3 regions of the Streptomyces sp. NPDC006872 genome follow, and region 2 is predicted to be linked to each of the others. Evidence: riboswitches for the same ligand, from Rfam matches in the RefSeq annotation. Region 2 holds a riboswitch; each other region holds the start of a gene.

Region 1 (9,471 bases), on a different contig from region 2:
GCTCGGACTACATGGGCATGCTGGGCACGGTCATGAACTGCCTCGCCCTCCAGGACTTCCTGGAGAAGGAAGGCATCGACAGCCGCGTCCAGACGGCCATCACCATGGGCCAGGTCGCGGAGCCGTACATCCCGCTGCGGGCCGTGCGGCACCTGGAGAAGGGTCGGGTGGTCATCTTCGGCGCCGGTATGGGCATGCCCTACTTCTCGACCGACACCACCGCCGCGCAGCGCGCCCTGGAGATCGACGCCGAGGCGCTGCTGATGGGCAAGAACGGCGTGGACGGCGTCTACGACTCCGACCCGAAGACCAACCCGGAGGCCGTCAAGTTCGACGCCCTCGGCTATGGCGAGGTCATCACGCGCGAGCTGAAGGTCGCCGACGCCACCGCCGTCACACTGTGCCGTGACAACAAGCTTCCGATCCTCGTCTTCGAGCTTCTGGCGGAGGGCAATATCGCTCGCGCCGTCAAGGGTGAGAAGATCGGCACGCTTGTGGGTGAGCAAGGCAGCCGGGCCTGACCGGTACAACCCCGGTCTCGTACGACAGAACCTGACCGGGCGACGGACCCCGGCCGAAGGATGGACAATGTCCTGCCGGTCGGGAACCGTGCAGGAAGAAGACGCGACGCAGCCGGCCGCCGCCCCCGCAAGGAACCGCAGCCGGGCCTACTCAAGACACGCAGGAGCAAGTGGTGATCGAAGAGACCCTCCTCGAGGCCGAGGAGAAGATGGAGAAGGCCGTCGTGGTCGCCAAGGAGGACTTCGCCGCGATCCGCACCGGCCGTGCGCACCCGGCGATGTTCAACAAGATCGTGGCCGACTACTACGGCGCGCCGACGCCGATCAACCAGCTGGCTTCGTTCTCCGTGCCGGAGCCGCGCATGGCGGTAGTCACCCCGTTCGACAAGACGGCCCTGCGCAACATCGAGCAGGCCATCCGTGACTCCGACCTCGGCGTCAACCCCAGCAACGACGGCAACATCATCCGGGTGGTGTTCCCCGAGCTCACCGAGGAGCGCCGCCGCGACTACATCAAGGTCGCCAAGAGCAAGGGCGAGGACGCCAAGGTGTCCATCCGCGCGGTCCGTCGCAAGGCCAAGGACGGGATCGACAAGCTCGTCAAGGACGGCGAGGTCGGCGAGGACGAGGGCCGCCGTGCGGAGAAGGAGCTCGACGACGCGACGCACAAGTACGTCGCCCAGGTGGACGAGCTCCTGAAGCACAAGGAAGCGGAGCTTCTCGAGGTCTGATGAACGACTCTTCCTGGGGCTCACCGCCACAAGCCGGGTCACGGGCCGGGTACTGGGGGCCCGCCGCCCAGGGTCCTGTCCAGGGGGCCGCCCCGGCGGGTCCCGCGTACGATGCGCCTGAGGCGCAGCAGACTCGCCCCATGCCCATCGTCCCCGACGTACCCGCGCACGGCGGAAACCAGGATGACGACCGGGGGGCCGCTCGGCCGGGCGGCCCCTTGTTCCGAGACGAGCCCTACGGCACCGCGTCCTACGGCAACCCGCCTTACGGCGGCACGCCTTACGGCAGCGAGCCCTACGGCGACGCCGCCCGCGGCGACGACACCCCGTCGGCACGGCCCCACGCGGCGGTGCCGCAGAATCCGGAGCCCATGCCCGACGCCCCTCAGCCTGCGCCCGCACCGCAGAAGAAGAGCGCGGGCCGAGACCTGGGCGCGGCCATAGGGGTCGCGGTCGGACTCGGTGCGGTGATCCTCGCGTCGCTGCTCGTCGTCAAGGCCGTGTTCGTCGGTGTGGTCGCGGTCGCCGTCGTCGTCGGTCTGTGGGAGCTGACCAGCAGGCTGCAGGAGCGCAAGGGCATCAAGGCGCCGCTCGTGCCGCTCGCGGTCGGCGGCGCCGCGATGGTCGTCGCCGGTTACGTCCGGGGTGCCGAGGGCGCCTGGGTCGCCATGGCCCTCACCGCGCTCGCGGTGCTGGTCTGGCGGATGACGGAACCGCCCGAGGGCTATCTGAAGGACGTCACCGCCGGCGTCTTCGCGGCCTTCTACGTGCCGTTCCTGGCCACGTTCGTCGCCCTGATGCTGGCCTCCGACGACGGAGCGTTCCGCGTCATGACGTTCCTGCTGCTGACGGTCGTCAGCGACACGGGCGCGTACGCCGTCGGCTGGCGTTTCGGCAGGACCAAGCTGGCTCCGCGCATCAGCCCCGGCAAGACCCGCGAGGGCCTGCTCGGCGCGGTGTCGTTCGCGATGCTCGCGGGCGCGCTGTTGATGCAGTTCCTGATCGACGACGGCACCTGGTGGCAGGGCCTGGTGCTCGGCTTCGCCGTCGCGGCCAGCGCCACGCTCGGCGACCTGGGCGAGTCCATGATCAAGCGGGACCTGGGCATCAAGGACATGGGCACGCTCCTCCCGGGCCACGGCGGCATCATGGACCGGCTGGACTCGCTGCTGCCCACGGCTCCTGTCGTATGGGCGTTGTTCGTGCTGTTCGTGGGCTCCGGCTGACCCACCCGCGCAGAACGGCTCGTACGGGCCCCCGCCCCGGTCTCCGGGGCGGGGGCCCGTCGCGTCGCGATCGCCTGGAGATCCCCCGAGGCGCTTGCCGGGGTGATGAGCGCCGCACCGGTCACACGATTCGATCTGCGACACTGGTACGGCTATGCCTAAGCCCGGAGAACTCACTTTCGTCGCCCCCCGCGGAGCCCAGAAGCCGCCGCGGCACCTTGCCGACCTCTCGCCCGCCGAGCGGAAGGAGGTCGTGGCGGAGATCGGTGAGAAGCCGTTCCGTGCCAAGCAGCTGTCCCAGCACTACTTCGCGCGCTACGCGCACGACCCGGCGGAGTGGACCGACATCCCCGCCGGTTCGCGCGAGAAGCTGCGCGAGGCGCTGCTGCCGGACCTGATGTCGGTCGTCCGGCATCTGTCGACGGACCAGGGGACCACCCGTAAGACCCTGTGGCGGCTGTTCGACGGCACCCTCGTGGAGTCGGTGCTGATGCGCTACCCGGACCGGGTGACGATGTGCATCAGCTCGCAGGCCGGATGCGGGATGAACTGCCCGTTCTGCGCGACCGGGCAGGCGGGGCTGGACCGGAACCTGTCCACCGCCGAGATCGTCCATCAGATCGTGGACGGCATGCGGGCGCTGCGGGACGGCGAGGTCCCGGGCGGTCCGGCCCGGCTGTCCAACATCGTGTTCATGGGCATGGGCGAGCCCCTCGCCAACTACAAGCGGGTCGTCGGCTCGATCCGTGCGCTCACCGACCCGGCCCCCGACGGGCTCGGGCTCTCGCAGCGGGGCATCACCGTGTCGACGGTCGGGCTCGTGCCGGCCATCCACCGGTTCTCCGACGAGGGCTTCAAGTGCCGGCTCGCGATCTCCCTGCACGCGCCCGACGACGAACTGCGCGACACCCTGGTCCCCGTGAACACGCGGTGGAAGGTGCGCGAGGTGCTGGACGCCGGGTTCGAGTACACCGAGCGGTCCGGGCGCCGGCTGTCCATCGAGTACGCGCTGATCCGGGACATCAACGACCAGGCCTGGCGTGGTGACCGGCTCGGACGGCTGCTCCGCGGCAAGCCGGTGCACGTCAACCTCATCCCGCTCAACCCGACGCCGGGCTCGAAGTGGACGGCCTCGCGGCCCGAGGACGAGAAGGCGTTCGTCGAGGCGATCGCCTCGCACGGGGTGCCCGTCACCGTCCGGGACACCCGTGGTCAGGAGATCGACGGGGCCTGCGGTCAGCTCGCGGCCACCGAGCGGTAGTCTTTAAGCCAAACACATCTTCATATTCCGACAGGGGAGCGCCACAGCGCTGAGAGTGCGGCATCCAGGCCGCAGACCCTCTGAACCTCGCCCAGGTCATTCTGGGTAGGAAGTTCGGTCATCACTCGAGCTGTTGCGCCCTGCCCGGATGTCCCGCGCGGACACCCGGGCAGGGCCGCGTCTCTTCCTGGCCAACCCCAGGAGGAAAACCAGTGCACAACAAGACCTTCATGGCCGTGGCCGTCGGGCTCGGCCTGGTCGCGCTGTCCACGCTGTCCGCATGCGGACCCACGGACGGCGACGGCGGCGAGGGAGTGTCGGCGCAGTCCAAGACCGTCACCCTCGTCAGCCATGACTCATGGGCCGTGTCCAAGAGCGTGCTCGCCGACTTCGAGAAGACCTCCGGCTACCGGGTCAAGGTCCTCAAGGACGGCGACGCCGGGCAGGCCGTCAACAAGGCCGTCCTCACCAAGGACAACCCGCAGGGCGACGTCTTCTTCGGCGTCGACAACACCCTGCTCTCACGCGCGCTCGACAACGGGCTGTTCCAGCCGTACGAGGCGAAGGGGCTGGACCAGGTCGGCGGCGCGTTCCAGCTGGACGCCGAGAAGCACCGGGTCACGCCGATCGACTTCGGCGACATCTGCGTCAACTACGACAAGGCGTACTTCACCGAGCACAAGCTGACCCCGCCGGCCTCCTTCGACGACCTGATCAAGCCCGCCTACAAGAACCTCCTCGTCACCGAGAACGCGTCCACTTCCTCGCCCGGACTCGGCTTCCTGCTCGGCACGGCCGCGAAGTACGGGGACGGAGGCTGGGAGGGGTACTGGACGAAGCTCAAGGCCAACGGCGTCAAGGTCGTCGACGGCTGGGAGCAGGCCTACAACGAGGAGTTCTCCGGGTCCGCCGGCGGCAAGAAGGCGGGGGCCGACCGGCCGCTCGTCGTCTCGTACGCCTCCTCGCCGCCCGCCGAGGTGATCTACGGCGACCCCAAGCCGACCACCGCCCCGACCGGGGTCGCGGCCGGCACCTGCTTCCGGCAGGTCGAGTTCGCGGGGCTGCTGAGCAACGCGCACAACAGCAAGGGCGGCAAGGCGCTGATCGACTTCCTGATCGGCAAGGAGTTCCAGGAGGACATGCCGCTCAACATGTTCGTCTACCCGGTGCGGACGGGCGCGCAGGTTCCGGCGGAGTTCACGCAGTACGGGCCGCAGGCGAAGGACCCCGAGACCCTCGCCCCGGCGAAGATCGCCGAACACCGCGACGACTGGGTCAAGTCATGGACCTCGCTCGTACTGAAGTAGCCGAAGCAGCCCGCAGGAAGGGCAGCGGCGCCAAGGGGAGCGCGGCGGCCCGGCTCGGGCTCATGGCCCTGCCCGTCGCGTTCTTCGCGGTGTTCTTCGCCTACCCGGTCGCCGCGATCGTGGCCCGGGGGCTCCACGTCGAGGGGATCTGGCGGTTCGGGCGGCTGTGGGACGTGCTCGCCCAGTCCGACGTCCGGCATGTGCTGTGGTTCACCACCTGGCAGGCGCTCGCCTCCACCGTGCTCACGCTGCTGGTCGCGCTGCCGGGCGCGTATGTGTTCGCCCGTCTGGACTTCCCGGGCAAGCAGGTGCTGCGCGCCGTGGTCACCGTCCCGTTCGTGCTGCCGACGGTCGTCGTCGGCACGGCGTTCCTGGCGCTCGTCGGGCGCGGCGGGCTGCTCGACGAGCTGTGGGGCGTACGGCTGGACACCACCGTGTGGGCGATCCTGCTCGCGCACGTCTTCTTCAACTACGCGGTCGTCGTACGGACCGTGGGCGGGCTGTGGGCGCAGCTCGACCCCGGGCAGGAGGAGGCGGCGCGGATGCTGGGCGCGTCCCGGCTGCGCGCCTGGCGCACGGTGACCCTGCCCGCCCTCGGGCCCGCCGTCGCGGCAGCCGCGCTGATGGTCTTCCTCTTCACCTTCACCTCCTTCGGTGTGGTGCAGATCCTCGGCGGCCCGACCTTCTCGACCCTTGAGGTGGAGATCTACCGGCAGACCTCCGAGATCTTCGACCTGTCCACGGCCGCCGTCCTCACGATCGTCCAGTTCGCGGCCGTCGGCGCGGTCCTCGCCGTGCACGCCCGGGCCGTGCGACGGCGGGAGAGCGCGCTGCGGCTGGTGGACGCGGCCGGGACGGCGCGGCGGCCGCGCGGGGCCGGGCAGTGGTCGCTGCTGGCGGGGGTGCTCGCGAGCATCGCCGTGCTGCTCGTGCTCCCGCTCGCGGTGCTGGTGCAGCGGTCGTTCGACGCACCCGACTTCGCCTACTACCGGGCGCTGACCAGCGACGACGGCAATGTCTTCCTGGTCCCGCCGATCGAGGCGATCGGCAACTCGCTGGAGTACGCCCTCGCCGCGACCGGGATCGCGGTGCTGGTCGGCGGGCTCGCCGCGGCCGCCCTCACCCGCCGGGACGCCGGACGGCTGATGCGGGGCTTCGACGCGCTGCTGATGCTGCCGCTGGGCGTCTCCGCGGTGACCGTCGGCTTCGGGTTCCTGATCGCGCTCGACGAGCCTCCGCTGGACCTGCGCGCCAGCTGGATCCTGGTGCCGCTCGCGCAGGCGCTGGTCGGCGTGCCCTTCGTCGTACGGACGATGCTGCCCGTGCTGCGGGCGGTGGACCGGCGGCTGCGGGAGGCGGCGGCCGTGCTCGGGGCGTCGCCCTGGCGGGTGTGGCGGGAGGTGGACCTGCCGATGGTGCGGCGGGCGCTGCTGGTCGCCGCCGGGTTCGCCTTCGCGGTGTCGCTGGGGGAGTTCGGCGCGACCGTGTTCATCGCCCGGCCCGACAACCCGACGCTGCCGGTCGCCGTGGCGCGGCTGCTCGGGCGGGCCGGTGAGCTCAACTACGGCCAGGCGATGGCCCTTTCGACGATTCTCATGGTGGTGTGCGCGGTGGCCCTGCTGGTGCTGGAGCGGCTGCGGACCGATCGGACGGGGGAGTTCTGATGCCGCTTCTCGAACTTGAGGGCGCGACCGTGCGGTTCGGTGGGCGGGCCGTCCTGGACGCCGTCGATCTCGCCGTCGCCGAGCACGAGGTGGTGTGTGTGCTGGGGCCGAGCGGGAGCGGCAAGTCGACGCTGCTGCGGGCGGTGGCCGGGCTTCAACCACTGGACTCCGGGCGGGTGTCGCTCGGCGGGAGCGATCAGGCGGGGGTGCCCGCGCATCGGCGGGAGCTCGGGCTGATGTTCCAGGACCATCAGCTGTTCCCGCAGCGGGACGTGGGCGGCAACGTGGCCTTCGGGCTGCGGATGCACGGCATGCCCAAGGCCCGACAGGGCGAGCGGGTGCGGGAGTTGCTCGAACTCGTGGGGCTGCCGGGGGCCGCGGGGCGGGCCGTGGCCGCGCTCTCCGGCGGGGAGCAGCAGCGGGTGGCGCTGGCCCGGGCCCTCGCGCCGCGTCCCCGGCTGCTGATGCTCGACGAGCCGCTCGGGCAGCTCGACCGGTCGCTGCGGGAGCGGCTGGTCGTCGAACTGCGGGAGCTCTTCGGCCGGTTGGGCACGACCGTGCTCGCGGTCACCCACGACCAGGGCGAGGCGTTCGCGCTCGCCGACCGGGTCGTGGTGATGCGGGACGGCCGGATCGCCCAGTCCGGCACTCCTCTTGAGGTCTGGCAGCGGCCGGCGGACGCGTTCGTGGCCCGCTTCCTCGGCTTCGACAACGTGGTGGAGGCGACCGTCACCGGCGAGGTGGCCGTCACGCCGTGGGGCAAGGTGCCGGTGCCGGCCGGGTCGGCGCAGGGGGCGCGCACCTTGCTGGTCCGGCCCGCCGGAGTGCGCCTGGTGGGTGTGGACGAGGGACTGCGCTGCACGGTCGCCGCGCGCACTTTCCGGGGCACGCATGTCGCTGTGCACCTCCAGCCGGAGGGCGCACCGAAGCTGGAGGCGGCGTGCGCGCTGCGGGACGCGCCGGAGGTCGGGAGCACGGTGGAGGCGTCCTTCGACACGGCCGAAATCGTCGTGCTGGACTGACGCGCCGCCCCCCTACGGTCTGGACCGAGTTCGGCTGAGCGGCCGGGACAAGCGGGTGGCCCGCCCCGGTCGGGGACGGGCCACTCACGTTCGGTCGGTGGTGGAGGTCAGCGGTGGCTGGCCCCACGGCGACGCATGCCGAAGAACACCGCGCCGCCGCCGACGGCGACCAGCGCGGCCGCAATGCCGACGATCAGACCGGTGTTGGAGCCCGCGCCGGTCTCGGCGAGGTTGGACTCCTGGGCCGCGGCCGACGGGACGTTGCCCGCGGAGACCGGGGGTGCGGAGCTCTCGCTCGCCGAGTCCGACGGGGACGGCGAAGCGGTGACGGTCTCGGCGGGCGGCGGAACAGTGTCCGACGGCGTCGAGGACGGGGTGGTGGTCGGGGTGGAGGTGTCGTCGGCCTTGCAGGCCTTGGACGGGGTGGTCAGGTTGGGGGAGATGTCCGCGCTGACCGGCTTCTTGGCGGTCGGGGCCTCGATGTGGACACGGTAGACCGCGCCCGGCTCCCAGTCCTCGGCGAAGGTGATGGTGGTGCCCTCGGCGGAGCCCTTGACGATCTGCTCGGCGCCGACCTGGCGGACGTCGGCGTTGTTGTTCTCGAGGAAGACCGTGACCTTGGCCTCGACGCCCGTGGCGTCCTTGTCGGTCACGGTGATGACGCCCTTGGTGCCATCACAGCCGGCGGCGGCGGAGAAGTCACCGATCTCGCAGGCCAGCGCGGTGCCGGAGGCACTGAGCGCGAGGGCGGCGGAGGCGGCGGTGACGCCGAGCATGCGCACCGAACGGGCGGCGGTACGGCGGGATATGGACACGTTTGTCCTTTACGGGAAGCGCAACTGCGGGGGGTGGAGGGGGAGATGGCGCCCCCGGTGAGCGGGGTGCGTCACCATCCCCAGCAGACTCACAGGTCTATAAGCGTTCCATAAGAAGTGTCAATGTGGCGACCCCTCTGAGCGGTTGCCTTTGCCCGCTTATTAACCACCGAGACGTTTCAGCGCCTCCGGAGCCTCCTCGATCCGGTCAACGAGGGCGATACGGGACTCCATCGCCCGCTCCCGGGCGAGTGACCGCAAGAGCGGCCAGGCCGGCAGGCGTTCGGTCCAGTGCGCGCGGTCCACGAGCACCATCGGCGTCGGCTCGCCCCGCGACTCGTAGTAGTTGGGCGTCGTGTTGTCGAAGATCTCCTGGACGGTTCCGGCGGCGCCCGGCAGGAACACCACGCCCGCGGTGCAGCGGGCCAGCAGGCCGTCCTCCCGCGTGGCGTTGGAGAAGTACTTGGCGATGTGCGCGGCGAACGGGTTCGGCGGCTCATGGCCGTAGAACCAGGTGGGGATGCCCACCGAGGGGCCGCCGCCGGGCCAGTCGTCGCGCACCTCGAAGGCGGCCCGGGCCCAATCGGTGATCGAGGGGGTGAACTTCGGCGCCTTGGCGAGGCGTCGGAGGGACTCGGCGAGCATCTCGTCGTCGAAGGGGGCCGCGTACGCGCCGAGGTTGGCCGCCTCCATCGCGCCGGGTCCGCCGCCGGTCGCCACCGTGAGCCCTGCGCGGGCGAGTTCACGGCCGAGGCGGGCCGCGCCGGCGTACGCCTCCGTGCCGCGCGCCATCGCATGACCGCCCATCACACCCACCACCCGGGCCCCGACGAGGAGTTCGTCGAGGGCGTCCGACACGGCGTCGTCGTGGATCGAGCGGAGCATGGAGCCGAATATGTCGCCGTCCGCCTTGGTCTGCTGGAA
Region 2 (9,471 bases):
TCGAGTTCGTCCTCACGCAGCGACTGGTGATCGGTACGGGAGGCCGGTGATCGGTAACAGGAATCACCGGTTCCCTCGGCCGGGGGAAGTTTTCCTGACAGCCCGTCTGCAAGCGGTGGTGGACGGTTAAAGTCCGGAACTCGACGCGGGGACGACCCCCGCGAGCGGCGTACACCCCCCTCCCGTGTTCCCCCGCACGGACCGCCCCCTCGCGCTTCGGGAGTGACCCTTGGCCACGGTTGACACCGCATCCGCAGAACCGTTCGCACCTCCCAGTCGACCGTGTTCCTCCGCGCCCCCGCTCCAACGCCCGCCGAGCACGGCCGTTCCCGAGCATCCGCACCCCGCGGCCACCCTGATCGGCTCCGTCCAGCGCGCCATGCGTCTGCTGGAATCCGTCGCCGAGCACGAGTACGGAGCCCCGGCGAAACAACTCGCCCGGGAGACCGGCCTCGCGCTGCCCACGGCCTACCACCTGCTGCGCACCCTCGTGCACGAGGGCTATCTACGCCGGGACAAAGGGCTGTTCTTCCTGGGCGAGGCCGCCGAACGGCTCGGCAGCAGCGGGGCGGCGCAGAAACGTCGCAGCACGGTCGCCGACACCCTTGCGCAGTGGCGCGATTCGATCGGTGTCCCCGTGTACTACGCCCAGTACCGCGACGGCGAGATCGAGATCATGTGCGTCTCCGACACCCCGGGCAATCCGGCCGTCGAGGAGTGGGCGGACTTCCGCGAGACGGGACACGCGCACGCCATCGGCCAGTGCCTGCTCGCCCAACTGGACGAGGACACCCGACGCGACCACCTGGACCGCTACCCGGTGGAGTCGATCACCCCGTACACCGTGCGTGACAACCACACCCTGTTGCGCCGCCTGGAACGCATGCGGCGCATGGAACCGGTCGTGGAACGACAGGAGTACGCGCTGGGCACCGTATGTGCCGCCATTCCGATCACCGTGGGCACCACAGCGGCGACGATGGCGATCTCTCTCCCCTCCCACCACGCCGACCGACTGCTCCCGGCGGCCCGGCAACTGCAGAACGAGGTCGGGCGACTGTTGGGGTCGCTCGCGATCTCTATCAGTATCTGAAAACTCACTCCTTGTGATCTGTTGTGTACGTTCAGCAAGATGCCTGCAGTGTCAAAAGGTTCATTCCCGGCCAGTCGACGGCAAATGACGGGGTAAGGCGATGCGCGAGTCCGTGCAGGCAGTACAGGCAGAAGTCATGATGAGCTTCCTCGTGTCCGAGGAGCTCTCGTTCCGCATCCCGGTGGAGCTCGGGTACGAGTCGTGCGATCCCTATGCCGTGCGGCTCACCTTCCACCTGCCCGGCGATGCCCCGGTGACCTGGGCCTTCGGGCGCGAGCTGCTCATCGACGGGGTGGGCAGGCCGTGCGGCGAGGGTGACGTCCGTGTCTCGCCCGTCGATCCCGACGTGCTGGGAGAGGTCCTGATCCGGCTTCAGGTCGGCGGCGACCAGGCTCTGTTCCGCTCCTCGGCGGCGCCGCTCGTGGCCTTCCTCGACCGCACCGACAAGCTGGTCCCGCTGGGCCAGGAGGGTGCACTCGCCGACTTCGACGCGCATCTGGACGAGGCACTGGACCGGATCCTCGCCGAGGAGCAGAGCGCCGGCTGACGGGACGGCGGCGAGTGGTGGCAGAACGCTTCGCCACTGGTGAAGCCATGCAGGAACGCTTCTCCTGTGGTGATGCGGCCGTGTTCGGTCGAAGGGGCCTTCTCAGGCCGTCTCGGGGCGTCTCGGGCTTCCTGGGGGCTCTTTCCGGTCCTGCCGGGGTGCCCTTTGGCCCTTGATCGGGTGCTCCCCCCGGCGGACCCTGCCGGGGACCTGACGAAGAGCCGGCCGCGCGCCCGAGCAACCGGCTCTCGGGCACTCTCCCGCGCGCCCGCCCTCTCTCTCTCGCTCTCCCGCCCTCTCGCCCTCTCGCCCTAACGCTTGCGTCGTCTGCCGCGGCCGCCCCGGCCCTGGGCAGGACCAGTCGTCGTCGTTGCCACAGCAGCGGCCGGAGCCGTCGGAGGCACCGGAGTCGTCTCCTGGGCCGGCACGGACGCCGTTCCCGGCCCCGGCCGGTCGGCGGCGACCACCAGGGCAGCCAGGGCCGTCGTGACGGGCACGGAGGCGACCAGGCCGATCGACCCCACCAGGGTGCGCACGATCTCCTCGGCGACCAACTCACTGTTGGCGACCCCGCCCACGCTGCTCTGCGCGATCGAGAAGAGCAGCAACAGCGGCAGCGCGGCACCCGCGTAGGCGAGGACGAGCGTGTTGACCACGGACGCGATGTGGTCCCGGCCGATGCGGATGCCGGCCCGGTACAGCCCGCGCCAGCCCATCGACGGGTTGGCCTCGTGCAGTTCCCAGACAGCGGAGGTCTGGGTGACCGTCACGTCGTCGAGGACACCGAGCGAACCGATGATGATGCCGGCGAGCAGCAGACCGCTCATGTCGATCGACGGGTACAGGCCGTGGATCAGGCCGGTGTTGTCGTCCGTGTTGCCGGTGAGCGCCGCCCAGTCGATGAACACTGAACCGAGGACGCCGATGAGCAGCAGTGAGATGAGTGTGCCGAGCACCGCGACGGATGTGCGGGCCGAGAGGCCGTGACACAGATAGAGCGCGATCAGCATTATCGCGCTCGCCCCCACGACCGCCACGACCAGCGGGTTCGAGCCCTGCAGGATCGCGGGCAGCACGAAGAAGTTCAGCACCAGGAAGCTGATGGCCAGCGCGACCAGCGCCATGACGCCCCGAAGCCGCCCGACGACCACGACGGCGACCGCGAAGATGATGGCCAGCACCCCCATGGGGATGCGCCGGTTCACGTCGGTCACCGAGTACTGCAGGTCCTTCGGCGCGGACGGCTCGTAGGCGACCACGACCTTCTCGCCCTGCTCCAACTGCCGTGACTGGTCCGGCTGGACGATCTCCGTGAACGTACGGCCCTTGTCGTTGCCGGTGTCCACGCGGATCGTGGCTCTCTTGCAGGAGCCGCTCGCCTGCTGCTGCGCGGACGAGCCCTCGGCCGTCGAGGTGTCGCCGGTCGGGGTGTCGCCCGAGGCGTTCACCGACGCGCAGCTCACCTTCACGACCTTGGTGACCGTGGCCTGCTGGGTCTGCCGGTCGAAGCCGACTCCGGTGCGTTCATGCGCCGGAGCACCGCCTGGCCACAGCACGACGAGCCCGACCAGCACCGCCGCACCGAACGGGATGAGGATGGCCGCGATGACCTTGCGCAGGTGCTGGGAGACAGGGGCGGCCGGGCCGTGACTGTGGCTGTGACCGTGGGAATGCCCCTGGCCCCCGCCGGAACCCGGCCCGTGCCCGTCGCCCGGGCCCGAGCCGTGCCCCCCGCCGGAACCGGGGCCATGACCGTGTCCGCCGCCGGAACCCGGCCCGTTTCCGTTGCCTTCGCCGCGGCCATGGTCGTGTCCGCCGCCGTGGCCGCTGCCGTGGCCTTCGCCCGGGTCGCTCCGAAGACCGTCACCATGCCCGCGGCCATGCCCGCTGCCAGGACCGCGGTCGGGGTTCCGCCCATGACCGTGCTCGTGGTCACGGCCGTATTCGTCGCCGGGGCCAGGGCCGTACCCATGCCCTTGGCTGCGCCCGTTGCCGTTGCCGTTGCCGTTGCCGTTGCCGTATTCGTAGCCGTTTCCGTGCCCGTTGGCGGGCGGCCTCTGACCGGGCCCTCCGCCAGAGTCTGGCCCTCGGCCCTGTCCCGGCCCTTGACCTCTGGGAGCGCCGCCGCGCGGCCGTCCGTCCAGCCCACTCAGCCCACCCAGTCCACCGGCGTATCCCGGCCCCTGATCGAGGCCATGCCCGTGGTTGTGGCCGGGAGCGTGACCACCGTTGAAAGCGTGGTCCTCACCGGGGCCGCCTCCAGAGCCGTTGCCGTTACCGGGGCCGCTGCTCGGGCCGTTTCCGGCACCGGGCCGACGGGGCGGCTCGGGCGGTGGGTACGGGGGCTGGTGTGTCGTGGTCACCGACCGATCATCGCAAGAACGACAGGGGCCCTCTGTTCACCGCGCCCGAATTGACGCTAGCGTGGAGGCACCTTTGCACACGCGGGAGCTCGGAGCACCGGGCTGAGAGGGCGCTGACCTCCGTCTTCGCGATGTTTCACGTGGAACGTCTCTTGAGTCGAGTGATGTTTCACATGAAACGTCGGCAGGCGGTAGCCGCTGCGTCGACCGCCGAACCTGTTACCGGGTAATGCCGGCGTAGGGAGTAGGTCTCATGACCAACAAGGACGCACGCACGCCTGCCTCCGTTCGGGATGAAACGTCCCAAGAGGCCGGGAAGTCCATCGGCTGGCACAAGGGATACGTCGAGGGCACTCGCCCCGATCTACGGGTGCCGGTCCGACAGGTGCATCTCACCAACGGGCAGTCGGTCACGCTGTACGACACCTCTGGTCCGTACACCGATCCGCTCGTCGACACCGACGTCCGCAGGGGGCTGCTGCCGCTGCGCGACAACTGGATCATCGCCCGTGGTGACACCGAGGAGTACGCGGGCCGTCCCGTCCGCCCCGAGGACGACGGCATCAAGCACACCTCGCCGCGCGGCGGTCTGCGCAATCTCGACGCGGTCTTCCCGGGGCGGCCGCGGCTCCCGCGCCGTGGCCGGGACGGCAAGGCGGTCACTCAGCTCGCGTATGCGCGCCGGGGGGAGATCACACCCGAGATGGAGTTCGTGGCCATCCGGGAGAACGTTTCTCCTGAGGTGGTCCGCGAGGAGATCGCGGCGGGCCGCGCGGTGTTGCCGGCCAACGTCAACCACCCGGAGATCGAGCCGATGATCATCGGCAAGCGCTTCCTGGTGAAGGTCAACGCCAACATCGGCAACTCGGCGGTGACGTCCTCCATCGAGGAGGAGGTCGAGAAGATGACCTGGGCGACCCGTTGGGGCGCCGACACGGTCATGGACCTGTCCACCGGCCGCAATATCCACACGACCCGCGAGTGGGTCCTGCGCAACTCCCCCGTCCCCATCGGCACGGTGCCGCTGTACCAGGCGCTGGAGAAGGTCGACGGCCGCGCCGAGGAACTGACCTGGGAGATCTACAAGGACACGGTCATCGAGCAGGCCGAGCAGGGCGTGGACTACATGACGGTCCATGCCGGTGTCCGTCTGCCGTACGTCCCGCTCACCGCCAACCGGAAGACCGGCATCGTGTCGCGTGGCGGCTCGATCATGGCGGCCTGGTGCCTCGCGCACCACCAGGAGTCGTTCCTCTACGAGAACTTCGAGGAGCTCTGCGAGATCCTCGCCGCCTACGACGTCACGTACTCGCTGGGCGACGGGCTGCGGCCGGGTTCCATCGCGGACGCCAACGACGAGGCGCAGTTCGCGGAGTTGAGGACGCTCGGGGAACTCAACCGGATCGCGAAGCGTTTCAATGTTCAGACGATGATCGAAGGCCCGGGCCATGTCCCGATGCACAAGATCAAGGAGAACATCGACCTTCAGCAGGAGATCTGTGATGAAGCTCCGTTCTATACGCTCGGCCCGCTGACGACGGACGTCGCGCCGGCGTACGACCACATCACTTCCGGCATCGGTGCCGCGATGATCGCCTGGTGGGGCACGGCCATGCTCTGCTATGTCACGCCCAAGGAACACCTGGGCCTGCCCAACCGTGACGACGTCAAGACGGGCGTCATCACCTACAAGATCGCCGCCCACGCAGCCGACCTCGCCAAGGGGCACCCCGGTGCGCAGGAATGGGATGACGCGCTGTCCGACGCCCGCTTCGAGTTCCGCTGGGAAGACCAGTTCAACCTCGCCCTCGACCCGGACACGGCACGGGAGTTCCACGACGAGACACTTCCGGCGGAGCCGGCGAAGACGGCGCACTTCTGCTCGATGTGCGGGCCGAAGTTCTGTTCGATGAAGATCAGTCAGAGCATCAACGAGCGGTTCGGTGGAGGGGTCGCCGACGGGGCCTCGGCCGAGGAGATCGCCGAGGGGATGCTGGAGAAGTCGAAGGAGTTCGCGGCGAGCGGAAGCAGGGTGTACCTGCCGCTGGCCGACTGACGCCCCTGGATTGGCGCTGCCCGATCAGGCTCGATGCCTGGCAGGCGCCGGGCTCAATGCCTGGCCGGAGGCAGCGCCATGAGAGGCGGCTGTGACGGGGGAATGGACCTTGGAGTATCTGAAGACGACGAAGCCGGTCCGATCATTGGTCTGGCAGGGCGGTGACCTGGTCGATGTCGTGGGCGGCCGGGCCTGGAACCGCGCCGGTGCGGAGCGCCGTACGGCTGCCGATCGCGGTTCGGGGTTCGATCAGTTCGACAGATGCGTCGTCTCGCCCTCCGGCCGCTACAGCGTCGTCCATACCGAACGCGGTGCCAGAGCCCTCTTGCTCGACGGAACAAGTCCCGTCCGTGAGCTGACTCGCAGCTCCTACCACGACGAGGACTTCGACTACCCCGTGGCGCTGGCGGTTCTGCCGGACGGCCGGGAGGTCCTGGTCCACTGCCCGGAGGAGTACAACGTGCTCCAGGTCGAGGAGGCGGCGTCCGGACAGCGGCTCACGACCGGAGCCCGCGAGGCGAAGGACGTGTTCCACTCCCGTCTGTCGGTGAGCGGGGACGGCAGACATCTACTGGTTGCGGGCTGGGTGTGGCACCCGTACGGAATCGTAGAGGTGTTCGATCTGGAGGCCGCGCTGACCGACCCGGCCGTGCTGGACGGATACGGGGTGCTGCCGATGGACCCGGGGATCGATGCCGAGGTGGTGTCGGCGTGCTGGCTCGACGACGACCGCCTGGCGGTGGCGACCGGAGAGGAGTTCCTCGACGACGAGGAGGTTCCCGCGCTCGGACCTCGTCGGATCGGTGTGTGGTCACTGTCCGATCGTGCCTGGGTGCACCGGAGCTCGGTCGACTTCGAGGTCGGCACGCTGATCGCGGGAGGCGGTCGAGTCGTCTCGTTGAACGGACACCCCCGGCTGATCGACGTCAGGACCGGGGAAGTGCTGGAGGAATGGCCCGAGGTGGCGGTTCCCCGACGTGAGGGGGCGTACGGCGTCACCCACATACCGACACCGGTCGCGGCGCTGCATCCGGACGGCACGCACTTGGCGGTCGCTCAGGACGAGAACATCGTGCTCGTTCGGTTGCCGTCGGCCGTCGGCTCGGCAGACTTGCCTCCATGACAGCGCGATCCATGAGCAAGGGCGCCAATCTGCCGGTCGACGCACCGGACGTCCGGGTGGAACTCAGCTGGGCCGAGGGGGTCGGTGGGCCGGACATCGACGTCTCGGCGCTGCTGTTGACGAGCGACGGGCGGGTTCGTGACGACGGGGACTTCGTCTTCTACAACCAGCCGCTTCATGCGTCCGGCGCCGTGAGACACGTCGGCAAGCGGCGGGACGCCGGCGTCATGACCGACGCGGTCCATGTGGACCTCCGCTCGCTGGAGGCCGCCATCACGCGGGTGGTGCTGTGTGCGTCGGCCGACGGCGGCACGTTCGGGCAGGTGACCGGTCTGACGCTGCGGCTGTTCGGCACGGGCGGGCGGTCCGAGGTGGCACGCTTCGAGATGCAGGCCGACACGGAGACGGCGTTCATCGGCGGCGAGCTGTACCTGCGCGAGGGGCGCTGGAAGTTCCGGGCGGTCGGTCAGGGGTACGCCTCCGGACTCGCGGGAGTGGCCACCGACTTCGGGATCACGGTCGATGAGGATCATGCGGAGGCATCTGCTCCGCCGAGTCCGCAGCAACCGTCGACTCCGCAGAACCGGCTACGCCCACAGAACCCGCCGACACCACAGAACCCGCAGACGTCGCTGAGCCCGCCGACGCCGCAGAACCCGCCGGCCCCGTCGAGCCGGCCGGGCTCGGCTCCGGTTCCGCCGGTTCCGCCGAGACCCACTCGTCCGGACTCAGGGGCGATGACCCCACCTCCAGGTCCTCGGCTGACCAAGGGGGAGGAGCGGCTGCCCGTCGACATGCGCAAGCGGCTGTCGCTGCGCAAGGAGCAGGTGGCCGTCAGCCTGAGCAAGCGCGGAGCGGCGGGGATCACCGCGCGGGTCGTGCTCGTCCTGGACGCCTCCGGTTCCATGGCGTTCCTGTACTCCCGGGGCGTGGTGGCGGACGTCGTGGAGCGGATGGCGGCGGTGGCGGCACAACTCGACGACGACGGGGAGATGCAGGCCTGGACGTTCGCCAGTGAGTCAGCTCGGCTTCCCGACCTTCGCCTGGGCGAACTCCCCGAGTGGCTGCGGCTGCATGTGCGCGTGGGCGAGATCAGTCTGTTCCGGCGCAACAGGAAGCCCCGCAAGGGGATGGAGCCGGGGCAGGTCGACATGCGCGCGGTCGGCATCCAGAACGAGGAACAGAAGGCGATCGCCCAGGTCAGATCGTATGTGCGGGAGAATCCGGCGACCGCCCCGACCTTGGTGCTGTTCTTCTCCGACGGAGGGGTCTACCGAGACGCGGCGATCGAGCGGGAGTTGCGGGCGGCGGTGGAGGAGCCGATCTTCTGGCAGTTCGTGGGGCTCGGCCGGTCCAACTACGGGGTCCTCGAGCGGTTCGACACGCTGCCCGGGCGCCGGGTCGACAACGTGGGCTTCTTCGCAGTGGACGACATCAGTACCGTCCCGGACCAGGAGCTCTACGACCGGCTGCTGTCCGAGTTCCCCAGCTGGATCACGGCAGCGGGCCGCGCAGGCATTCTCTGACGGCCACCAGGGGCCGCCCGGCGTACGGCTTGCGCTCCCCTCGGCGGGGTCGGCGGGGGCGCAAGCCGAGTGCCTATTCCGGCTGGTGGTCCGGGCCGCCGAAGTCCGGGCTGGTGTAGTCCGGACTGCTGAAGCTCGGCCGCGGGCCGGCCGAGCGGCCGTCGTCGGGGCTGCTGAAGCCCGGGCGGTCGTAGCCGATCTTCGGCAGACGGCCGGTCGGAGCCGGCGGGGGCGGGTCGGTGTGCAGGGCGGTCGCCGTGCCCGGACTGGCCAGGGCCTCCCGGAGAAACGGCAGGATGCCGCGTTCCAGGAGGGCCTCTCGCCAGGCTTCCCTGGCCAGGGCGACCTCCTCGCTCAGTTCGCCGTACGGTTCGGCCTCCAGGGAGGGCCGGTTGCGCAGGGCGGTGAGCAGCAGCGCGACGGTGGCGACGAGGATCGCGGCCACGGCCACGGCCCCGAACGTCCAGCCGGCCGTGAGCATGGTCCGGGCGAACGCCTGCTCGGGGTCGAGCACGCTGAGGATGTAACCGACGAGCAGGAAGATCACCGCGGCGGTCCCGGCGAGAACGGGGGTGAGGACGGCGGCGACGGCGCCCGCCCCGGCGGCCTCGGCGGCCTGGGCCGCCTCCCCCATGGTGGTGGCGAGCCCCATCGCCGCGTTCGGCTCGGCGGAGCCGGTCTCGGACGTGGACGACGGGGTGGACGGCGCCGGATGGCGCAGTTCCTCGCGGACCTTCACGTAGTGCTGGTACTCGGCCGCCGC
Region 3 (9,471 bases), on a different contig from region 2:
CGCCGCTGGGTGCCCGCCTTGGGGTCGGTGCTGATCACGAAGCCCTTGATGACGTCGTCGCTGAACGCCTTGGTGACCAGGCCCGGCTCCAGGCCGTCCGTCTTCAGCAGCTCCTCGGCCTTGTCCAGCCGGGAGCCCGTCACATCAGGCACCTTCACGATCTCGGGGCCGTCGGAGACGGTGAGCGTCACCGAGTCGTTCTTGCGGATCCTGGCGCCCGGCTCGGGGTCCGTCTCCATGACAGTGCCGCGCTTCGCGGTGTCGCTGTACCGGTGCTGGACCTTGCCGACCTCGAGCCCGGCCGCCTCCAGCCGCTTCCTGGCGTCCGCCTCCTTCTGCGTCAGCACCGCGGGGACCTTGGTGAACTGGCCGGAGTTGATGTACCAGACGCCCGCGCCCACGCCGAACACCAGCAGGACGACGGTGATGAGCGCGAGCACCCCGCGCCGGGGCGGGCGCACGGCGCGCCGCCGCGGCGGCAGCGGCGGCGGGCTCTGGAACCGGGAGGTCCGGTCGACCGAGCCGTCGCCGTGCGCCGGGTCGAGGGGGTCGTCCTCGTTGACGGGCAGCGGGCGCGGCACGGTCAGCGAGCGCGGGATGACGCTGGTGCGGTCCTCGGCGATGTCGTGCCCGGCGGAGACGGCCTGCGGCGGCAGCGCGTCCAGCTGCGCCTCGCTGAGCGGGGCGCGCGCCTCCCGCACCTGCCCGAGCAGCGCGACGGCGTCGTGCGGCCGGACTCCGGGGGTGCGGGCGGTGGCGGTGGCCACCAGCTCGTCCAGCTCGAACGGCAGACCGGGGACGGCGGCCGACGGCGGCGGAACGTCCTCGTGGAGGTGCTTGTAGAGCACGATCGCGGGGGAGTCGCCGTCGTGCGGCTTCTCACCGGTGAGCATCTCGTAGAGCACGACCCCGCACGCGTACACGTCGACCCGGGGATCGGCGGCGCCGGGCTGCTCGATCTGCTCGGGAGCGAGATAGGCGACGGTGCCGAGCACGGCCCCGGTGGTGCTGGTCACGGTGTCCACGGACCGTACGAGCCCGAAGTCGGCGACCTTGACCCGCCCGTCATCCCCTATCAACACGTTCTCGGGCTTCATGTCCCGGTGCACGAACCCGGCGCGGTGCGCGGCTCCCAGCGCGGCGAGCACCGGCTCCAGGATGTCGAGCGCGGCCCGCGGCTGCAGCGCCCCGCGCTCACGCAGCACGTCACGCAGGGTGCACCCGGCGATGTACTCCATGGCGAGATAGACGTACGACGCGTCGGCACCCTGATCGAACACCTGGACGACATTCGGGTGGGCGAGGCGGGCCACGGACTTCGCCTCCCGGATGAACCGATCGACGAACGCCCCGTCGGCGGCGAGCGCCGGGTGCATCACCTTGAGCGCGAGCACGCGGTCGAGGCGGGTGTCCACGGCCCGGTAGACCGTGGCCATCCCGCCGACCGCGATCCGCGCCTCGACGCGATAGCGGCCGTCGAGCACCTGCCCGACCAGAGGGTCCTGAAGGGTCGTGTCCACGCAGGCGAGTCTACGAGCAGCCACTGACACCACCCCCACCTCCACCACGATCGACCCCCGACTGCAGCCGACCTGTGACGCGAGTGGTGGACCGGCGGGTTGGCCGCCAACGGTGCACGGCCCCCACGGGCGAGGCCCACTTCTGGGCCGACTGCAACGGGTGGTGCGTGGGTGGGCGATGTTTTTCGGAGGTGGACCGGCGGTCAGAAGGCAGGTCGCTCGGGGTCCAGCGCCGCGAGGCCCTCCGCAGGAGAGGACGCCTCCGCGAAGTAGCGGCGGGGGATCCGCCCGGCGAGGCGGGCCGACCTGCCCGCCTCGACCCCGGCCCGCATGGCGGACGCCATCCGCTCAGGGTCCGGGGACCGCGTCACCGCCGACGCCAGCATCACCCCCGCACACCCCAACTCCATCGCCAACGCCACATCCGAAGCCGTACCGGCCCCCGCGTCGAGAATCACCGGCACCCGCGCGTGCTCCACGATCAGCTGAAAGTTGTGCGGGTTGCGGATGCCCAGGCCGGAGCCGATCGGCGAACCCAGCGGCATCACCGCGGCGCACCCCACGTCCTCCAGCTTCCGGGCCAGCACCGGATCGTCGTTCGTGTACGGCAGCACCGTGAACCCGTCGTCCACCAGCGTCTCCGCCGCGTCCAGCAACTCGATCGGATCCGGCAGCAGCGTCCGCTCGTCGGCGATGACCTCCAGCTTGACCAGGGACGTCCCCAGCGCCTCCCGTGCCAGCCGAGCCGTCAGCACGGCCTCCCCGGCGGTGAAACACCCCGCCGTGTTCGGCAGCACCCGGATGCCCAGCCGCTCCAGCACCGACAGCACGGAACCCCGCACCGAAGGGTCGACGCGGCGCATCGCGACCGTCGTCAGCTCGGTCCCGGACGCCACCAGCGCCCGCTCCAGCACCTCCAGGCTGGGCGCACCCCCCGTGCCCATGATCAGCCGGGACGAGAAGGACGTGCCTGCGAGGACGAAGGGATCGTCGGCCATGGTTCAGCCTCCTTGGACGGCGGTGAGGACCTCGACACGGTCCCCCTCGGAGAGGGACGTCGACGGCCACTGCGCGCGCGGGACGACGGTTTCGTTCAGGGCGGCGGCCACTCCCGAGGGGGCCGGGGTCAGCGCGCGTACGACGCTGTCGAGAGCCGTGCCGGGAGCGAACTCCCGGCGCTCTCCGTTGACCGAGATGTTCATGCGGGCTGCTCCTGGAGCGCGAAACGCCTGGGCGTGAAGGGACGGGCCTCGTCCGGGAGCTCCCCGGTGGCCAGGGCATGCGCCATCGCGTCACCGGTCACCGGCGTCAGCAGCACGCCGTTGCGATAGTGCCCGGTGGCCAGCAGCAGCCCCTCCAGCTCCGTCGGCCCGAGCAGCGGCGCGTTGTCCGGGGACCCGGGCCGCAGCCCCGCGCGGGTCTCCGTGAGCGGCAGCTCGGTGATCCCCGGGACCAGCTCATGGGCGTCGCGCAGCAGCTCGTACACGCCGCCCGCCGTCACCGTCGTGTCCCAGCCCAGCTCCTCGCTGGTCGCGCCCACGACCAGCTCGCCGTTCTCCCGCGGCACCAGGTAGACCTGGCTGCCGCGCACCACGGCCCGCACGGTCCGGCTCAGGAACGGCGCGTACGGCCGCGGCACGGTCAGCCGCAGCACCTGCCCCTTCACGGGCCGTACGGGAGGCAGGACGTCCTTCGGAACCCCGCTGAGCCGCCCGCTCAGGCTGCCCCCGGCGAGCACCACCTGCCCCGCCCCCAGCGTCGTACCGTCCCGTGCGACGATCCCCACGGCCCGCCCGTCCACGACGGACAGCCGCTCGGCCCAGGCGCGGTGGAAGACCACGCCCGCCCGCTCGCACCCGGCCAGCAGCGCCCCGGCCAGCCGCCGCGGATCGATCTGGTGATCGCCGTCCACCCGCAGCCCGCCGCGTACGCCGGGCGCGAGCAGCGGCTCCAGGCGCCGGCACTCCCGCCCGGACAGCCACTCCGACTCCAGCCCCGACTGCCGCTGCAGGGCGTGCAGTTCACGCAGGTGGGCACGGTCGTCGGCGTCCAGCGCGACCGCGAGCGTGCCGCAGCGCCGGTAGCCGAGGTCGTGTCCGGTCAGCTCGCTCAGCTCGGCCACGAAGTCCGGATAGCGGCGGGCCGAGGCGAGGTTGAGGCCGAGCAGGGTCTGCTCGCCGTGGTGCAGTTCGGTGACGGCGGCCAGCATTCCGGCGGCCACCCGGGCGGCCCCGCCGCCCGGCTCCGGGTCCACCACCGCCGTGGCGAAGCCGCGCTGCGCGGCCCGCCAGGCCGTGACAAGCCCGATGATCCCGCCCCCGATGACGAGGACGTCCGACGTACGTGGAGACGACGGTGACAGTGGAGACGACATGGGCGTCCAGCCCCTCCCTTCGCCGGCATGACCCGGATCAGGTTCGTACGGTCGGAGGCCGCCAGCCTCCCTCTCAGCCCGGTGCGTCCGGGCTCCCGCGAGTGCTCTACGTTGGCCACCCTAGCCCGACCCCGCACACCTCAGTAAGGGAGCCTGCGCCCATGGCACGGTCACTCGACGGCCTGGTCCTCGCCCCGGTCGCCGACCAGGCCCCCGGGCAGGTCGGCACCCGCACCCGCTTCACGTACCACGAGAAGGACGGCGTGATCTGGGCCGAGTACGCGGGCGGCGACGTCGTACGGGGGCATTTGGTGGGTACTCGGGAGGGAGACCGGCTCGACTTCCGCTACGTACAGCTCAAGTACGACGGGACGACGTCCTCGGGTCACTGCGCGTCGACCGTCGTGGAGCTGCCCGACGGCCGGGTGCGCCTCGACGAGACCTGGGAGTGGGAGTCGCAGGAGGGCAGCGGCACGAGCGTCGTGGAGCAGGTCACAGCGCAGGACGGCTGACTGACGGGGCGTCAGCTGGCTAGGGTGATCCGACTATGGTGATCAGGTGAGCGAGCAGACCCAGGAAGGCAGGCCCACGGCGCGGCGCGTGGTCGTCGTCGGCGCGGGCATGGCCGGCGTGCAGACCGCGGTCGCCCTGCGCGACCAGGGCTTCGACGGCACGGTGAAACTCGTCGGAGCGGAACCCCACCAGCCCTACGACCGGCCCCCGCTGTCCAAGGCCGTCCTGCTCGGCACGTCCGAGGGCTCCGCCTTCGACGTCGACTTCGAGGGCCTCGGCATCGAACTGGAGCTCGGCCGCGAGGTCCTCGGCCTGCGCCCCGCCGACCACGAGCTGGACGCCGAGCGCGGCCCGGTCCCGTACGACGTCCTCGTGCTCGCCACCGGCGCCCAGCCGATCCGGCTGCCCGGCGCCGAGGGCGTGCCCGGGGTGCACCTGCTGCGCACCCTGGACGACGCCGAACGGCTACGGCCCGTGCTCGCCCGACAGCACGACGTCGTGGTCGTCGGCGCCGGCTGGATCGGCGCGGAGTTCGCCACGGCCGCGCGCGAGGCCGGCTGCGCGGTCACCGTCGTCGAGGCCGCCGACCGGCCGCTGGCCGGGGCCCTGCCCGCCGAGGTCGCCGCCCCGATGGCCGACTGGTACGCCGACAGCGGCGCCGTTCTGCGCACCCACGCGCGCGTGGCGCGCGTCGAGCCCGGCGCGGTCGTCCTCGACGACGGCTCGCGGCTGCCCGCCGGCGCCGTCGTGGTCGGCATCGGCGCCCGCCCCGCCACCGCCTGGCTGGCCGGCTCCGGCGTCGAGCTGGGCGCGCACCGCGAGGTCGTGGCCGACGCAAGTCTGCGCACCTCCGTGCCGGACGTGTACGCGGTCGGCGACTGCGCCTCCTTCCCTTCGGGAAGGTACGGCGAGCGCCTTCTCGTCCACCACTGGGACAACGCCCTCCAGGGGCCGCGCACGGTCGCGGCGAACATCGTCGGCGCGAGCACCGACGAGCCCTTGGCCGTCTACGACCCCGTCCCGTACTTCTGGTCCGAGCAGTTCGGCCGTTTCGTCCAGTACGCCGGGCACCACGCCGACGCCGACCGCACCCTGTGGCGCGGCGACCCGTCCGGACCGGCCTGGACGGTCTGCTGGCTGCGCGAGGACCGTCTGGTCGCCCTGCTGGCCGTGGGGCGCCCGCGCGACCTGGCCCAGGGCAGGCGGCTGATCGAGGCGGGCACGCCCATGGACCCGCTGCTCCTCGCCGACCCGGCCAGACCGCTGAAGACGGCGACGGCCCCGGCCTGAACGCCCCGGTCCGCCCTGGCCCGAACGCCCCCGGTCGGACCGGCCCGACTTCCGACTGTCGGTGGCAGATGGCAGGCTTGTTCCCGTGACCGAGATTGACGCAAAGACCGATGTTCTCGTCCCCGCCTGGCTCACCCTGCCCGACATCGCAGAAATGCTCGATGTCGAGGTGACGCGCGTCCGGCAGCTGGTCAGGGACGGCCAGCTCATCGCCGTACGCCGTGGCGAGAACCGCGCACTGCACGTCCCCGCCGCTTTCATCGACGGGGACAAGGTGGTGAAGGGCCTGTCCGGGACCCTGACCCTGCTGCGGGACGACGGCTTCACGGACGAAGAGATCCTGGAGTGGCTCTTCACCTCCGACCCGACCCTCCCCGGCACCCCGGCGCAGGCCCTGAGTGAGAACCGCGGCACGGAGGTGAAGCGCCGCGCCCAGGCGCTCGCCGTCTGACCCGGCGACGCCTGGCGTCCGACCTGCGGATTCGAACCGAATGACCCGGTGTACGGGGGCCGCCGGCCCTCGTACACCACCACCCTGGGGGGACTTTCGTATGCCTGACACCGCCCGCGCCCGGCTCGGCGACGCCCGACTGTACCTCTGCACGGACGCCCGCACCCGCCAGGGCGACCTCCCGGAGTTCCTGGACGCGGTCCTCGCGGGCGGCGTCGACATCGTCCAACTGCGGGACAAGGGCATGGAGGCGGCGGCGGAACTGGAGCATCTCAGGGTGTTCGCCGACGCCTGCGCCCGGCACGGCAAGCTGCTCGCGGTCAACGACCGCGCGGACGTCGCCCACGCCGTCGGGGCCGACGTCCTCCATCTGGGCCAGGGCGACCTGCCGGTCCCCGCGGCCCGCGCGATCCTCGGCGCCGACGTCCTCATAGGCCGCTCCACGCACGCCGCGGCGGAGGCGGAGGCCGCCGCCGGCCAGGAGGGCGTGGACTACTTCTGCACCGGACCGTGCTGGCCCACCCCCACCAAGCCCGGCCGGCATGCGCCCGGCCTCGACCTGGTGCGGCACACGGCCGCCCTCGGCGCCGACCGCCCCTGGTTCGCGATCGGCGGCATCGACCTCGGCAACCTCGACGAGGTGCTGGCGGCGGGCGCCCGCCGGGTCGTCGTCGTCCGGGCGATCACGGAGGCGGACGATCCCGGCGCCGCGGCGGCGGAGTTCGCGAAGCGGCTGAGCGAGGCGTAGCCCGGCCGGGCCGGCCCCGGCCGCGCGTCCAAGGGGTGGACAACAAGTCGACAATTCGGGCAAATTTCCGGCATTCGGTTGGGGGACCGCCAGCCCCTGGCTAACCTGCGGGTATGGCCCTAGGAACCGCATCCACCAGGACGGACCGCGCGCGCACCGTGCGCGACATCCTGGCGACCGGCAAGAAGACGTACTCGTTCGAGTTCTACGCGCCGAAGACGCCCAAGGGTGAGCGAAGCCTGTGGAACGCGCTGCGCAGGGTCGAGGCGGTCGCACCCGACTTCGTGTCGGTGACGTACGGCGCCGGCGGCTCCACCCGGGCGACCACGGTCAAGGAGACCCAGCAGATCGTCGTCGACACCACCCTGACGCCGGTCGCGCACCTCACCGCCGTGGACCACTCCATCGCCGAACTCCGCAACATCATCGGCCAGTACGCCGACGCCGGGATCCGCAACATGCTCGCGGTGCGCGGCGACCCGCCCGGCGACCCCATGGGCGCATGGGTGCCGCACCCGCAGGGCCTGACGTACGCCGCCGAACTCGTCCGGCTCATCAAGGAGTCGGGCGACTTCTGCGTGGGCGTCGCCGCCTTCCCCGAGATGCACCCGCGCTCCGACGACTGGGACGCGGACGTCGCGCACTTCGTCGACAAGTGCCGGGCCGGCGCCGACTACGCCATCACGCAGATGTTCTTCGAGCCCGAGTCCTATCTGCGCCTGCGCGACCGGGTCGAGGCAGCGGGTTGTGTGACTCCGGTCATCCCCGAGGTCCTGCCGGTGACGAGTGTGAAGATGTTGGAAAGCCTGCCCAGGCTCAGCAACGCCCACTTCCCGGCCGCTCTGAAAGAGCGGATCCTCACAGCCAAAGACGATCCGGCCGCTGTACGCTCCATTGGCATCGACTTCGCCACGGAGTTCTGCGCACGGCTGCTGGCCGAGGGAGTGCCCGGACTGCACTTCATCACGCTCAACAACTCCACGGCGACGCTGGAAATCTACGAGAACCTGGGTCTGCACCACCCGCCGCAGGCATAGACCGGTCGCACTCACATACGACACACTGCGTAGCGGCCACTGGGAGAGGGGCGTACATGGGCTGGACGGTCCTCTACATCGCGTTCGGCATCGTCGCGCTGTGGCTGCTGGGCGAGGTGCTGCTGCAGTACAAGGCGCGACTGCGCTGGCGACTGCTGGCCTTCGTCGGGTTCCTCGGCGTCGTCCTCGGTGTCCTGATCCCATCGGTCGTCGTCATCGCGCTGGGCGCGATCGCCTTCGCGGTCGGCCAGACCTACGTCACGCTGTCGTTCCGTCGCGGCTTCGCCGAAGGCTGGGCCTTCCGGCGCGGAGACGCGGAGGAGGGCGAGGGCGCGGACACGGAGGGCGCCCGCGGCTTCCTCCCCAAGCGCCGCCGTGGCAAGGCCGAGCGCCAGGACCCGACCCTCGAGGTCTCCGACCTGCAGACGGCCGAGGCCGGATTCGACGCGGCAGCGCCCTACGGCACCGACGACGTGGCGTTCGGTCAGGACAAGCGCGCCTACGGCGACGACGACTACGACCGCGACGACGTCTTCACGCCCGCCGCCCGGGGCGTCGACCCCACGGCCGCCGAGACCACCTCCGTCTACGAGCCGCAGCCGCTGCCCGACGACACCGGCTCCTACGGCATATACAGCGACGCCGCGTACGCGGCCGCAACCGGCCAGGGGCAGCCGCAGGGCCAGCCCCAGGACCAGTACGCGACGGCCGCGCAGGGCGCGGACCAGAACTACGGGTACGACAACACCTACTCCGGGTACCACCAGCAGCAGTACGGCTATGACGCCACGGGTGAGCAGCAGTACGCCGCCTACTCCGACCCGTACATCGGCACCCAGACCTACGGCGGCGGCTCCTACGACGCCGGCTACGGCCAGCAGCAGTACGGGCAGCAGGGCTACGGCCAGGACCAGTACGGCAACGGCGGTTACGGGGAGACCCCGGCCGGCGGCGTCTGGGTCCCGCAGCAGCGCAACACCGACGACCCGCTCGGCGGCGAATTCCCGCCCGAGCAGCAGCAGTACCCGTACCAGGGCGACGGACAGCAGCCGGGGCAGGGCCAGGGCAACGGCTACGACGAGCAGTATCGGTTCTGACGGCCGCGTTCTCTTAGGAGCCTGCCCGCCGGGCCGGCTTGCCGTGAGCTCACCATGAGCACCGGGGGCTCACTGCGAGCCCCGGAACTCCGGGCCCTCCACGATCAGGCCGGACACCAGCGCGCCCGACATGCCCGCATGCGGGAGTCCGCCGCCCGGGTGCGACCAGCCGCCGACGGTGAACAGGCCCTGCAGTCCCGTGGAGTTGGCGGGATGCAGCAGCCGCCCCCCGGCCGCCGCGAGCGCCGGCGCGGGTACGGCCCCGCCCGCCGCGCCGGTCTCCCGCTCGACGTCGGCGGGAGTGCGCACCTCGCGCCACAGGACGCGGTCCCGCAGGCCGGGAACGGCCCGCTCGGCGGCGGCGAGCAGCGCTTCCACGTGCTCGTCGCGGATCGCCGCACCGGCTGGGACCACGGCAGAGAGCGTGACCGACTCGTGGTC

Evidence for each region. Region 2 has a riboswitch for thiamine pyrophosphate ahead of thiC (phosphomethylpyrimidine synthase ThiC). Riboswitches for the same ligand answer to the same signal wherever they lie in the genome.
Region 1: it holds a riboswitch for thiamine pyrophosphate, as region 2 does, so the genes downstream of both, ABZ725_RS35085 (thiamine ABC transporter substrate-binding protein) here and thiC (phosphomethylpyrimidine synthase ThiC) in region 2, are expected to answer to the same signal.
Region 3: it holds a riboswitch for thiamine pyrophosphate, as region 2 does, so the genes downstream of both, thiO (glycine oxidase ThiO) here and thiC (phosphomethylpyrimidine synthase ThiC) in region 2, are expected to answer to the same signal.

Annotation. Positions count from the first base shown of each region.
Region 1 is NZ_JBEYIL010000014.1:108,393-117,863, reverse strand. It holds gene pyrH (UMP kinase) at 1-521, shown strand, start outside; gene frr (ribosome recycling factor) at 695-1,252, shown strand; gene ABZ725_RS35095 (phosphatidate cytidylyltransferase) at 1,252-2,478, shown strand; gene rlmN (23S rRNA (adenine(2503)-C(2))-methyltransferase RlmN) at 2,633-3,739, shown strand; TPP riboswitch at 3,762-3,869, shown strand; gene ABZ725_RS35085 (thiamine ABC transporter substrate-binding protein) at 3,952-5,046, shown strand; gene ABZ725_RS35080 (iron ABC transporter permease) at 5,022-6,710, shown strand; gene ABZ725_RS35075 (ABC transporter ATP-binding protein) at 6,710-7,732, shown strand; gene ABZ725_RS35070 (LAETG motif-containing sortase-dependent surface protein) at 7,840-8,547, opposite strand; gene ABZ725_RS35065 (Rossmann fold nucleotide-binding protein) at 8,710-9,471, opposite strand, start outside.
Region 2 is NZ_JBEYIL010000003.1:199,299-208,769, reverse strand. It holds gene ABZ725_RS09915 (DUF5326 family protein) at 1-30, shown strand, start outside; gene ABZ725_RS09910 (IclR family transcriptional regulator C-terminal domain-containing protein) at 356-1,093, shown strand; gene ABZ725_RS09905 (SsgA family sporulation/cell division regulator) at 1,194-1,640, shown strand; gene ABZ725_RS09900 (YibE/F family protein) at 1,952-3,214, opposite strand; TPP riboswitch at 4,075-4,264, shown strand; gene thiC (phosphomethylpyrimidine synthase ThiC) at 4,257-6,059, shown strand; gene ABZ725_RS09890 (hypothetical protein) at 6,169-7,182, shown strand; gene ABZ725_RS09885 (VWA domain-containing protein) at 7,179-8,708, shown strand; gene ABZ725_RS09880 (hypothetical protein) at 8,782-9,471, opposite strand, start outside.
Region 3 is NZ_JBEYIL010000017.1:137,711-147,181, reverse strand. It holds gene pknB (Stk1 family PASTA domain-containing Ser/Thr kinase) at 1-1,520, opposite strand, end outside; gene ABZ725_RS39080 (thiazole synthase) at 1,724-2,518, opposite strand; gene thiS (sulfur carrier protein ThiS) at 2,522-2,722, opposite strand; gene thiO (glycine oxidase ThiO) at 2,719-3,894, opposite strand; TPP riboswitch at 3,892-4,003, opposite strand; gene ABZ725_RS39065 (hypothetical protein) at 4,056-4,406, shown strand; gene ABZ725_RS39060 (FAD-dependent oxidoreductase) at 4,453-5,697, shown strand; gene ABZ725_RS39055 (Rv2175c family DNA-binding protein) at 5,783-6,148, shown strand; gene thiE (thiamine phosphate synthase) at 6,249-6,896, shown strand; gene metF (methylenetetrahydrofolate reductase [NAD(P)H]) at 7,010-7,933, shown strand; gene ABZ725_RS39040 (hypothetical protein) at 7,990-9,030, shown strand; gene ABZ725_RS39035 (NAD(P)/FAD-dependent oxidoreductase) at 9,100-9,471, opposite strand, start outside.